One region of the Mesorhizobium sp. M0058 genome, then DNA from elsewhere that is predicted to be linked to it. Evidence: riboswitches for the same ligand, from Rfam matches in the RefSeq annotation. Region 1 holds a riboswitch; the other holds the start of a gene.

Region 1 (5,614 bases):
CCTTTCGCCGCCGGAGAGTTCGCGCGGCAGGCGCATCTCCTTGCCGGCCAGGCCGACGCGGTCAAGCGCCTCGGCGATTGCGGCGCGATCGGCGTCGGTCAGGTTGAGCGATGGCGAGCGGCCGAGCCCGACATTCTTCTCCACCGAGAGATGAGCAAACAGATTGTTTTCCTGGAATACCATCGACACCGGCCGCGCCGAAGGCGGCTCGGCGCCGACATCGGCGCCGCCGATCAGCACACGACCGGACTCCGGCGTCTCGAAACCAGCCACCAGATTGAGCAAGGTCGATTTGCCCGAACCACTTGCCCCCATGATGGCGGTGATCTTAGATGTATGGAATTCGACATCGAACAGGAATGACGTTTCGCCATAGCTGAACGAGACCTTGTCCAGCCGGACAGTCGTGCCTTTCTCCACAGCGGACGTCACGATCTCTCTCCCCGTCCCAGCCAGTCTGCCGCGACCACCAATGCAAGGCAGACCGCCCCGAGCAGCAAAGCCAGCCCGGCAGCATCGGCCGTGCGATAGCTGCCCATGCGCGCCAGCAGGAGATAGGGCAAGGTCTGTACCGAATCGCTGCCGAACAGCGCGATGACGCCGAGATCGCCGAGCGACAGTGCCATGGCGAAGGCAAAGCCGGTGGCCAGCGGCCGCCGGAGCGATGGCCAGTCGACCAGAAGCAGCCGGTTCCAGCCCGCAATGCCGAGCTGCGCGCACAGCTTTTCGTGGCGCTCGCTCGCCGCATCATAGGCCGGGCGCATCGCGCGGATGGCAAAGGGCATCGCCATCACCGCATTGACGATGACGACCATGACCGGCGCGATGGCAAAGACATCGCTGACCGTGCGCAGCAGGAGAAACCAGCCGGCGCCGATGACAATGGGCGGCACGACGAGGACGAAGCCGGCGCCGGTGTCGGTGGCATGTTCGAGCAATGAACGGGCACTGGACCGGCGGCGCAGCGACAGTGCCCGCCGAGCCATGATCAGCGACAGCGACAGCGCCACCGAAAGTAGCGCCGCCGAGAGGGCGAGACCGGCGCTGGTCAGGGTCGCCTGACGCACGGCACTCTCGCCCGCCAGCCGGCCGAGATCGGCGCCGAGGCCGGACGCGACGGTGGCCGCCATTGGTCCGGCGACGAACAGCAAGGCGAGCACGATCAGGACGGCGTTGAACGCTGTTTCTGCTTTGCCGGCCAAGTGATAGCGGCGCGGCGCGACAGGCAAATTGGCGTCGCCGGTCACATTGGCGCCGAGCCGCGTCAGCGCCAGCATGACGGCGAAAGTCAGCGCGATCTGTAGCACCGTCAGCGTCACCGCTCGCGCCGGATCGAAGTCGAAACGCAGCGCCTGATAGATGGCGACTTCCAGCGTCGTCGCCGCCGGCCCGCCGCCGAGGATCAGGACGATGGTGAAGGAGGTGATGCAAAGCATGAAGACAAGCCCGGCGACGCCCGGCAGCGCGGCGCGCAGCACCGGCCACTCGATCAGCCGGAAGGCTGGCCTCGCCCCCATGCCGAGCTGGCTCGCCAGCCGCCATTGATCGGCCGGCACCGTTCCCAGCGCTTCGAGGAACAGCCGGGTGGCCAGCGGCAGGTTGAAGAAGACGTGGGCGACGAGGATGCCCGACAGCCCATAGATGTCGGGCCAGCTCTGGCCACCGATCGCGGCGAAATAACCGGCGCGGCCATAGAGCGCCAGTATTCCCAGCGCTCCGACAATTGCCGGCAAGGCAAGGGGCACAGTGAATAGCTGCAGGATGAAGCCGCGTCCGAAGAAGCGCGGATGCCGCGACAGCGCCCGGGCGACGAAGAGCGCCGGTACGGCGGAAAGCAGAGTCGAGAGCGCAGCCTGCCAGAGCGTGAAGCGGACAACGCGCAGGAGATAGAGGTCAAAGGCGGACGCGGCGCCGGAAAGGTCGTGCGCGCCTTCGCGGATAAGGCCGGCGAAGGCGCCACCGATCAGCAGCGCGATTGCCGCAAGCGCGACAATGCCGGCCGTGATGCGGGGGTCAGAGCGTTGCACTCTTTACCGGGCGTCGCGTTCCTTCGCGCCCCCCTCTGTCCTGCCGGACATCTCCCCCACGAGGGGGGAGATTGGCGGTTTTAGCGCTCCGCTCATTCCTGCAGCTTCGGAGATTGGCGAAAGTCAACGTAAAGGCCAATCTCCCCCCTCGTGGGGGAGATGTCCGGCAGGACAGAGGGGGGCGCCGTAGAGCACTCATCTTTTGACTATACAGCCAAATCTACTTGCTCATCACCGCCAGCCATTCATCCACCCAGGCCTTGCGATTTGCCGCGACCTCTTCCGGGCTGAACAGCAAGGTCTTCGCCGGCTTGACCAGCCTATCAAAAGCCGGATTGAGCGGCTTGTCGGTTTTCCCGGCCGGGAACATCCAGTTGGTCTCCGGAATGACATCCTGGAATTTCGGCCCGGTCATGAAGGCCAGGAACTTCGCCGCCAGCGGATTCTTCGCGCCCGTGGTGGTGATGCCGGCGACCTCGATCTGCAGATACTCGCCTTCCTCGAACGAGGCCGCCTGGTAGCGCCCGGTGTTCTCCGCCACCATGTGGTAGGCCGGCGACGTCGTATAGGAAAGCACCATCGGCGCCTCGCCCTTGGTGAACAGGCCGTAGGCCTCGCTCCAGCCCGGCGTCACCGTCAGCACTTTGCCCTTGAGTTTCGCCCAGGCTTCCGGCGCCTTGTCGCCATAGACCGACTTAACCCACAGCAGCAGGCCAAGGCCCGGCGTCGACGTCCTCGGATCCTGGATGACGATCTTGTCGGCGGCATCGCCCTCGACCAATTCCTTCAGGCTCTTCGGTGGGTTCTTCAGCTTCTCGGTGTCGTAGACGACGGCGAAATAGCCATAATCGTAGGGCACGAAAGTGTCGTCGCTCCAGCCGCCCGGCACGTTGTTTTCAGCCACCGCGCCATGTGGGACAAACAGGCCGGAAGCCTTGGCTTCCGCGGTGAGGTTGGTGTCGAGGCCAAGCACGATATCGGCTTTGGTCGACGCACCTTCGAGCTTGACGCGATTGAGCAGCGCGACGCCGTCGGCCACCGAGACGAAGTCGACGCTGCAGCCACACTCGGCCTCGAATTCCTTCTTCACCTGGGGGCCTGGACCCCAGTCGGCAGTGAAACTCTCATAGGTATAGATCGTGAGTTTTTCCTGCGCGCACGCAGGGCTTGCCAGTAGCGAAACAGCAAGCCCAAGCGCTGGGACAAGACGGGACAAAAAAATGCGCATCGGCGCCTCCTTCATTCGTGTTGAAAGGAATTGAGGCGTCGGGCTGTCCGAAGCGTCTAATCCCTCCGCCGGTACAAACCGGATCAGGTTCAGCGGGTTGGCGAGACTGCCTCTCAGCCGGTCCGCGAAGATCGCGTCCGGCACCCCGTTAGAGCGTTTCGACACATAGGCCCGGCCAAGGTGCCACGCAAGTGGAAGTTTGCCCGAGCGTGATCCCGGAAAGTGGAATCCGTTTCCGGAAAAAGATCATGCTCCAACAAAGAGTGACGGTGCCGCTCGGCCTTCCGTTTCGTCGGCGGGGCTGGTAAGGGCCAGCGGATATGAGCACATTCACCATCCTGCTTGGCGGCGATCTCGTCCGCACGCCGCGGCTCGACCGCCAGGTCGCGGGCACGCGCGTCATCGCCGCCGACGCCGGCATCGATCATGCCCGCCTGCTCGGCGTGATGCCGGAGCTGTGGGTCGGCGATTTCGATTCCGTGCCGGCGGACCTGCCTGCCGATCTCGCCGCCGTGCCGCGGGAGGTGTTTCCTCCCGAAAAGGACAAGACCGATGGCGAACTGGCGATCGCGGCGGCATTGGAACGCGGCGCCACCAGCCTGGTGCTGGCCGGCGCTTTCGGCGGCAAGCGCGCCGACCACGCCTTCCTCCATCTGGCGCTCAGCCTGCGGCTGGCCGAGGCCGGCACAAAATTGCTGTTGACCAGCGGAGCGCAGGAAGGCGCCCCTCTGCTGCCTGGCAAGGCCGGCTTCGACTATGCCGACGGAACGCTGTTTTCGGTGCTCGGCTTTTCCGATCTTTCGGGCCTCACCGTGTCCGGCGCGAAGTGGCCGCTCGACCATGTCGAGGTCGTGTTCGGCTCGTCGCTGACCATCTCGAACGAGGTCAAGTCCAACACGACCGGGGGCGGCCTCGAAATCGCGCTCGGCCATGGCCGCGCGCTGCTGCTCGCCCACCCCTACCCCTTGCCTGAAAGCTGACATGGCCCCGCCCCTTCTCAACCTCGACGGCATAAGACTGACCTTTGGCGGCACGCCGCTGCTCGATGGCGCCGAACTGACGGCGTCCGCCGGTGACAAGATCGCGCTCGTCGGCCGCAACGGCTCCGGCAAGTCGACGCTCCTGAAGATTGCTGCTGGTCTGATCGAGCCGCAAGACGGCGAGGTCTTCCGCCAGCCTTCGGCAACGGTGCGCTATCTCCCGCAAATGCCCGACATGGACGGCTTTGCCAATGTGCGCGCCTATGTCGAGGCCGGGCTTGGGCCTGCCGACGATCCCTACCGCGCCACATATCTGATGGAGCATCTCGGCCTCGCCGGCACGGAGAACCCCAACGATCTCTCCGGCGGCGAGGCGCGCCGCGCAGCACTTGCCCGCGTCATGGCGCCCGAACCCGATATTCTGCTGCTTGATGAGCCGACGAACCATCTCGATTTGTCGGTCATCGAATGGCTGGAAGAAGAGCTTGTCCGGACGTCTTCGGCGCTGATCGTCATCTCGCACGACCGTCGCTTCCTCGAACGCGTCTCGCGCGCCACTGTCTGGCTCGACCGTGGCCAGACCCGCCGCCTCGACAAGGGCTTTGGCCATTTCGAGGAATGGCGCGACCTTGTGCTGGAAGAGGAAGAGCGCGAACAGCACAAGCTCGGCCGCCAGATCGTGCGCGAGGAGCATTGGCTGCGCTATGGCGTGACGGCTCGCCGCAAACGCAACATGCGCCGCCTGGGCGAACTGCAGACCATGCGCCAGCGTTTTCGCGGCCATCGCGGCGCCGAGGGCTCGGCGACCATGGTGGCCAGCGACGCCGCCGAATCCGGCAAGCTGGTGATCGAGGCCAAGAACATCGAGAAGAGTTTTGGCGACCTGACCGTGGTCAAGGGCTTCTCGACCCGCATCCAGCGCGGCGATCGCGTCGGCCTTGTCGGGCCGAACGGCGCCGGCAAGACGACGCTGTTGAAGATGCTCACCGGCGAGATGAAGCCCGATGCCGGCTCGGTGCGGCTCGGCACCAATCTGGAAATCGCCACGCTCGACCAGAAGCGCGAGGCGGTCGATCCGGCCGAGACCCTGGCGCAGTATCTCACGGACGGGCGCGGCGAAAACCTCGTCATCAATGGCGAGCAGCGCCATGTCGTGTCCTACATGAAGGATTTCCTGTTCAAGCCGGAACAGGCGCGCACCCCGGTGCGCGAGCTGTCCGGCGGCGAACGGGCGCGGCTGCTCCTGGCGCGTGTTCTGGCGCGGCCGGCCAACCTTCTGGTGCTCGACGAGCCGACCAACGATCTCGACATGGAGACGCTGGAACTGTTGCAGGAACTTGTCGCCGGCTTTGCCGGCACGGTCATCCTGGTCAGCCACG
Region 2 (5,614 bases), on a different contig from region 1:
GGATTGTCGAGGTGGTCGAGTAACGCTCGACAACCTAACCATTCATCGGTGATACGGCCCTGTCGTTCTTCCCAAAAGGGCGGCAGGGCCGAATGACGAACATGATGAAAGGAGAATTGCCATGTTGCCGCATGTCGAGACCCCGAACTCCGCCAATGTTGCGGCGTGTTGCGACAAGTTGCTGGCCGAGCGCAACACGGCGCTGTTATCGATGAAGGAAGCGATCGCGCTCCTGCGGGAGCGCACCGGCACCGATCGTTCGGATGCCGACCTCGCGGGGCTGATCGTCAAGAAAGCGGCGCTGCTCGGCGTTGCGGTGATTTCCGACCCGCGCTGAGATGTCTCGTCACTCAAGACGCCGGCCGAATTTTCGGCTAATGTTTTCGTGGAATCTGGACCAACCGACCGGACCCAACCACGGAGGCTTAAGTGACGGACGACAAACAGGACCGCATTCGCCAGCGCGCGCACGAGATCTGGGAAAAGGCCGGCCGGCCTGAAGGCGCGCATCAGGAACACTGGGAGCAGGCCACGGCTGAAGTCGATGGCGCGGTCGCCAAGCCCAAAAAGGCGGCGAAGAAAGCTGACGCCAAGCCCGCCAAGGCAGCCGCCAAGCCAAAGGCCGCGAAGCCTGCCGCCGCAAAGTCCGGCAAAGCCAAATCGAAATAAGGCCAGAAATAAGGCCAGTCGAAATAAAGCAAGGCCGGAATTCGCTGGCCGGGCCATCCTTGGCGCCCGCCGTTCAGGCGCGCCCGAGCCTCTCAACCTGACGAATTGCGCCTGCGACGGGCAGCGCAATTCCTTGTGTTTGGCGACAGCCGCCCCTCATGCCTCCCAGGCATAACTCGACAGCGCAAAGCGAATCCCGGCAGCTGTCATGGCCAGTTCGCATTCGGTGATCTGGCGCAGGTGGCGCAGATAGCGCGTTACAGTCTGTGGCAGCCAGCCGGCGCAGGCCTCGACATAGGCGCGGCTGTGAACAAGGGTGCCGGTCGACAGCCTCTCGTCCTTCTCGGCAACGACTTTCAAATATTGGCGGATGAAGCGGATGTCGTCGGCGATGTCCTGGCTGGCCATTCGCCAGGCCCCGGCGAGGCGTTGGCACTGATCGAATGACAAGGGCAACAAAGGCGGCGGCAATAAAGGCGGCGGCAACGACGGGGGTGACAGCAAAGGACGAGAGAGATCGGCGAAAGCAACATGGTTCGCTGTGCTCAAGGACATTCCTCTCTGCGAAAAGAGAGATCGTACTTTATGTACGAACGAGCGTCAAGCCAATTTCGTACGGTTGGGACGATAACGCAACGAACTGACGAGTCGTCTGTTAACGCCCGGGCGCCCGGCACGTCTGGCCCAAAACACTTTCCCGCAGTGCCTCAACAAACGGCTTCCCCAATGCCGCGAACGGTGCTTTAACCCGCCCATCCACAGGGGTGCTCCGTATCGTCGGGGCTGAGATGAGGGCGGCAAGCCTTCGGACCCTAAAGCTGATCTGGATAATACCAGCGGAGCGAGGCGGGCGATGTTTTCAGGCGCACAGATTTCCCTTTATCCCATGACCGACGATTTCGTCGGCGTCATCCTCGGCGCGCTCGGCGCGCTCGATCCCTGGCGCGACCGGCTGCGGATCGAAACCGATGACATCTCGACCCTTATGGTCGGGCCGCCCGAGGTGCTGTTTCCCGCCATGCGCGACCTGTTCGTCGCGGCGGCCAAAAGCGGCAAGCACTGTGTGCTTTCGGCGGCGGTCTCGCGCGGCTGTCCGGGCGAGCCCGACGATCCGATCTGCCGCTCCGACGAGACCGGCGGCCCCGCCATTCCGCTGGACGAGCGCAAGATCGCCGCGATCCGCGCTGTCCAGGCCACGCCGTCGACCGGCCAGCCGGTGGCGGCGCAGTTCTCGCTCTACGTTATGGGCACGGGCGACCATATGGACGAGATCTACGGCTGCATCGATTTCCTGAAACAGTCCGGCGTCTTTGAGCGCTCAAAGAACTTCTGCACCAAATTGCGTGGCGATGCCGGTGCGGTGTTTGCCACGCTCAACGAGGCCTTCTGCCGCTTCGGCCCCGGGGCCGGCCACGTCACCCTCGACATCACGATCTCGGCGAACAGCCCGAGCGCCGTCTGAGCCGCGGCTCAAGCGTCGTTCCTTGAGGATATTGCCGTGGCTGGTTTATCTGACCCATTGCGTGGAGGAGATGCCTCTGACCCCTCAGCACAAAGAGGAGGGGAGCCATTGGCGATTGGCGAAGACCGCGATGCCCACGAATCTCCCCCCTCGAGCAGGAGATGGCCGGCAGGCCAGAGGGGGTCCCAGCGCGTGGAGCGCCGACGTCCTTTTCGCATCGGCAAGGCGTGGGCGCTCTATGCGAGACGACCCCCTCTGTCGCCTTCGGCTAATCTCCCCCCTCGAGGGGGGAGATTAGCCGCAGCCATCGCCAAGACCATCCCCGCCGCCTGCGCCTCCGCCCTGCTCCTCGCGGCGTGGGAGCTCTACGCCCGCTATGGTGGCGCTGCGCCCACCATGCTGCCGGCGCCGTCGCGCGTGCTGCAGCAGGCCTGGGAGCATCGCGCTGCCCTTGCCGACAACACGCTGCCCACCATCCGCGCCACATCAGCCGGCTTCGCCTGCTCGTTGGTCGCTGCCTTCGTGCTTTCGGCGCTGGTCGATTTCTTGGCCCCGCTGCGCCGCGCGCTGTTTCCGCTGCTGATCGTCAGCCAGACCTTGCCGCTGGTCGCGATTGCGCCGCTCATCGTGCTGTGGTTCGGCTTCGGGCTGATGCCAAAAATCTTGCTTGTGGCGCTCGTTACCTTCTTCCCGATGATGGTGGCGCTGGTCGAGGGTTTTGCCGCGACCAGCAAGGCGATTTCGCAGATGCTCGCCACCATGGGGGCAGGGCGCTGGCGCATCTTCTGGCTGGCGCGCCTGCCTTCGGCGCTGCCCTATTTCTTCGCCGGGCTGCGCATCTCCATCACCTACGCCGTCGTCGGCGCGATCTTCGCCGAATATGCGGGGGCGGCGAAGGGGCTGGGCATCTACATGCTCAATGCCAAGAACAACTTTCGGCCCGATCTGGTGCTCGCCGCGGTCGCCGTCAGCGCCGCGCTCACGCTTGTCTTGTTCGCCATTGCGGTGCTCGTCCAGCGCTTCGCCATGCCTTGGGAGAATGCAGGGAGCGAAAGCCGCGACGGCAAGGTTGAAGCTGCAGAAGAGAACCGTCAATGACGCGGCTCGAACTCCGGGACATCAGGAAGAACTTCGGCGCGCTTGAGGTGCTCGCCGGCATTTCGCTTCATGTCGCGGCCGGCGAGTTCGTCTCCATCCTCGGCCCTTCCGGCGCCGGCAAGTCGACGCTGTTCCAGTTGCTGACCGGCGCGCTGAAAGGCGAGGGCGACATGCGCTTCGACGGCGCACCATTGCAGGGCAGCCCCTTCGCCTTCATGCCGCAGCGCGACGCGCTGATGCCGTGGCGACGCGTCATCGACAATGTGACGCTGGGGCTGGAGGTGCAGGGCATGAAGCGCCGCGAGGCGCGCGCGTCCGTTGCGCCATTGTTCGCTGAGTTCGGCCTTGCCGGTTTCGAGCGCGCCTGGCCGGCCGAGCTTTCCGGCGGCATGCGCCAGCGCGCCGCCCTTTTGCGCACCGTGGTGCAGCAGCGCGACATGCTGCTGCTCGACGAGCCCTTTGGCGCGCTGGATGCACTGACCCGCGCGGGTATGCAGCGCTGGCTGGAAGGCATGTGGCAGCGCCACCGCTGGACCGCGCTGCTGATCACCCATGACGTGCGCGAAGCCGTCTACCTCTCCGATCGAATCTATCTGATGTCGGCGCGGCCGGCCCGCATCATCGGCGAGATTGCCGTGCCGCTGCCGCGCCCGCGCACCACCGGCAGCGATGCCGCGCGCCAGGCCGCCGCGCTCGAAGCCGACATCCTCGACACGCTGCTCAATCCCGGGACTGACCGGGGCTTGTTTCCGCAGACCGCTCAAAGGAGTTTTTCATGACCGAATTCACACGCCGGCAGGCTTTGCTGCTGACGCTGGCCGCCGGATTGCCGCTGGCCTCGCGCGCTCATGCGGCTGCGCAAAAAATCACCGTCGCGCTCGACTGGACGGTCAACACCAACCATGTCGGCCTGTTCGTTGCCCGCGACAAAGGATTCTACAACGAGGCTGGGCTCGATGTTGAGATCCTGCCCTATGGCGATACCGGCGCCGGCACGCTGGTCGCCAACCGCATCGCCGATTTCGGCATTGCCGGCGTCGGCCTGTTCACCCAGCGGGCTGCCGGCGCCGATCTCAAGGCGGTCTACGCCGTGGTCCAGCAGGAGACCGGACAGCTGGTCTTCAACGCGGACCGTAGTGAGATCAAAGGCCCGAAAAACCTTGACGGCCTGACCTATGGCGGCTTCGGCAGCGCCTGGGAAAACACGCTGATCTCGACCATCATCCGCCACGATGGCGGCAAGGGCGTTTTCGAGACGGTGACATTAGGCACTTCGGCCTATGAGGCGCTGGCCAACGGCTCGGTCGACTTCACGCTGGAGGTCTCGACCTGGGAAGGCGTCGATGCGGAGCTGAAAGGCGTCAGGCAGCGCGGCTTCCGCTACGCCGACTACGGCGTGCCCGACGAGCACACCACCTTGATCGCCTCCAGCAATGCATATCTCCAGGCAAACCCGAAGGCCGCATCGGCCTTCGTCGAGGCAACGCGGCGCGGCTACCAGTTTGCCTGCGATCACCCGCAGGAGGCTGGCGACCTGCTGATCGCGTCCAACAAGGACGCGCTGACCGACCCGGCGCTGATCCACGCTTCGCTGAAGATGCTCGTCGACGGGCACTTCCTCAGAAGCCATGCCGGCGTCATCGGCACCGTCGACAAGGCCAAGATCGAGGCGATCGGAACCTACCTCTTCAGGGCCGGCATATTGCTCGATGGCGATGGCAAGGTTCTGAAGGAGAAGCCGGATTTTGGAGCGTATTTCACGAACGAGTTTTTGGGCGCGTAATCTCCCCCCTCAAGGGGGAGATGTCGCCGAAGGCGACAGAGGGGGTCGGTACGTCCTGACGCGACTTCCTATCGCGGACAGAGGACGTCAGCGCCTTACGCGCGGCGACCCCCTCTGGCCTGCCGGCCATCTCCCCCTCGAGGCGGGAGATTGCGCCTCACCGCCTTCTCCCTCACATATCGATCATCGAGCGCTTCACCCGGCCGATGATGGTGATGGCGCCTTCCAGCGCCGGCGGCGGGATGTCCATGTAGGAGGCCGGCTGGAAGGGCGGGTTCTCGTTGGGGCGGTAACGCTTGTAGGTGGCCTGGCCGGATTCGTCCGAAATGACGTAGCAGCCATTGGTCACCAGCCGCTTGTCCCTGAGGTTGACGAAGATGATCGAATCCGGTGGCGAGATCTTGTTCATCGACGGGCCGTCGACGCGCAGAGCAATCCATTGGCCCTGCTCCAGATCGGTGGTGGGGATGGTCGGATAGTCGCTGAGATTGACCACCATGTCCTGGCTGCCGAGTTCGCCGGCGCTGATCCATGAGACGATGGGCACATCGACGGTGGCCAGCGACGGCATCGGGATCTGCCGGCCCGACTCGTCAAAGCCG

Evidence for each region. Region 1 has a riboswitch for thiamine pyrophosphate ahead of thiB (thiamine ABC transporter substrate binding subunit). Riboswitches for the same ligand answer to the same signal wherever they lie in the genome.
Region 2: linked by a shared signal. The riboswitch ahead of NKJ75_RS26660 (YkoF family thiamine/hydroxymethylpyrimidine-binding protein) and the one ahead of thiB (thiamine ABC transporter substrate binding subunit) in region 1 are both predicted to bind thiamine pyrophosphate.

What each region holds. Positions count from the first base shown of each region.
Region 1 covers NZ_JAMYUQ010000008.1:125,273-130,886, forward strand. The annotation lists gene thiQ (thiamine ABC transporter ATP-binding protein) at 1-432, opposite strand, end outside; gene thiP (thiamine/thiamine pyrophosphate ABC transporter permease) at 429-2,027, opposite strand; gene thiB (thiamine ABC transporter substrate binding subunit) at 2,248-3,255, opposite strand; TPP riboswitch at 3,299-3,413, opposite strand; gene NKJ75_RS15500 (thiamine diphosphokinase) at 3,576-4,235, shown strand; gene NKJ75_RS15505 (ABC-F family ATP-binding cassette domain-containing protein) at 4,237-5,614, shown strand, end outside.
Region 2 covers NZ_JAMYUQ010000017.1:116,571-122,184, reverse strand. The annotation lists gene NKJ75_RS26680 (DUF1236 domain-containing protein) at 1-23, shown strand, start outside; gene NKJ75_RS26675 (hypothetical protein) at 122-337, shown strand; gene NKJ75_RS26670 (DUF2934 domain-containing protein) at 430-669, shown strand; gene NKJ75_RS26665 (hypothetical protein) at 826-1,077, opposite strand; TPP riboswitch at 1,420-1,532, shown strand; gene NKJ75_RS26660 (YkoF family thiamine/hydroxymethylpyrimidine-binding protein) at 1,523-2,131, shown strand; gene NKJ75_RS26655 (ABC transporter permease) at 2,387-3,229, shown strand; gene NKJ75_RS26650 (ABC transporter ATP-binding protein) at 3,226-4,008, shown strand; gene NKJ75_RS26645 (ABC transporter substrate-binding protein) at 4,005-5,012, shown strand; gene NKJ75_RS26640 (LexA family transcriptional regulator) at 5,185-5,614, opposite strand, start outside.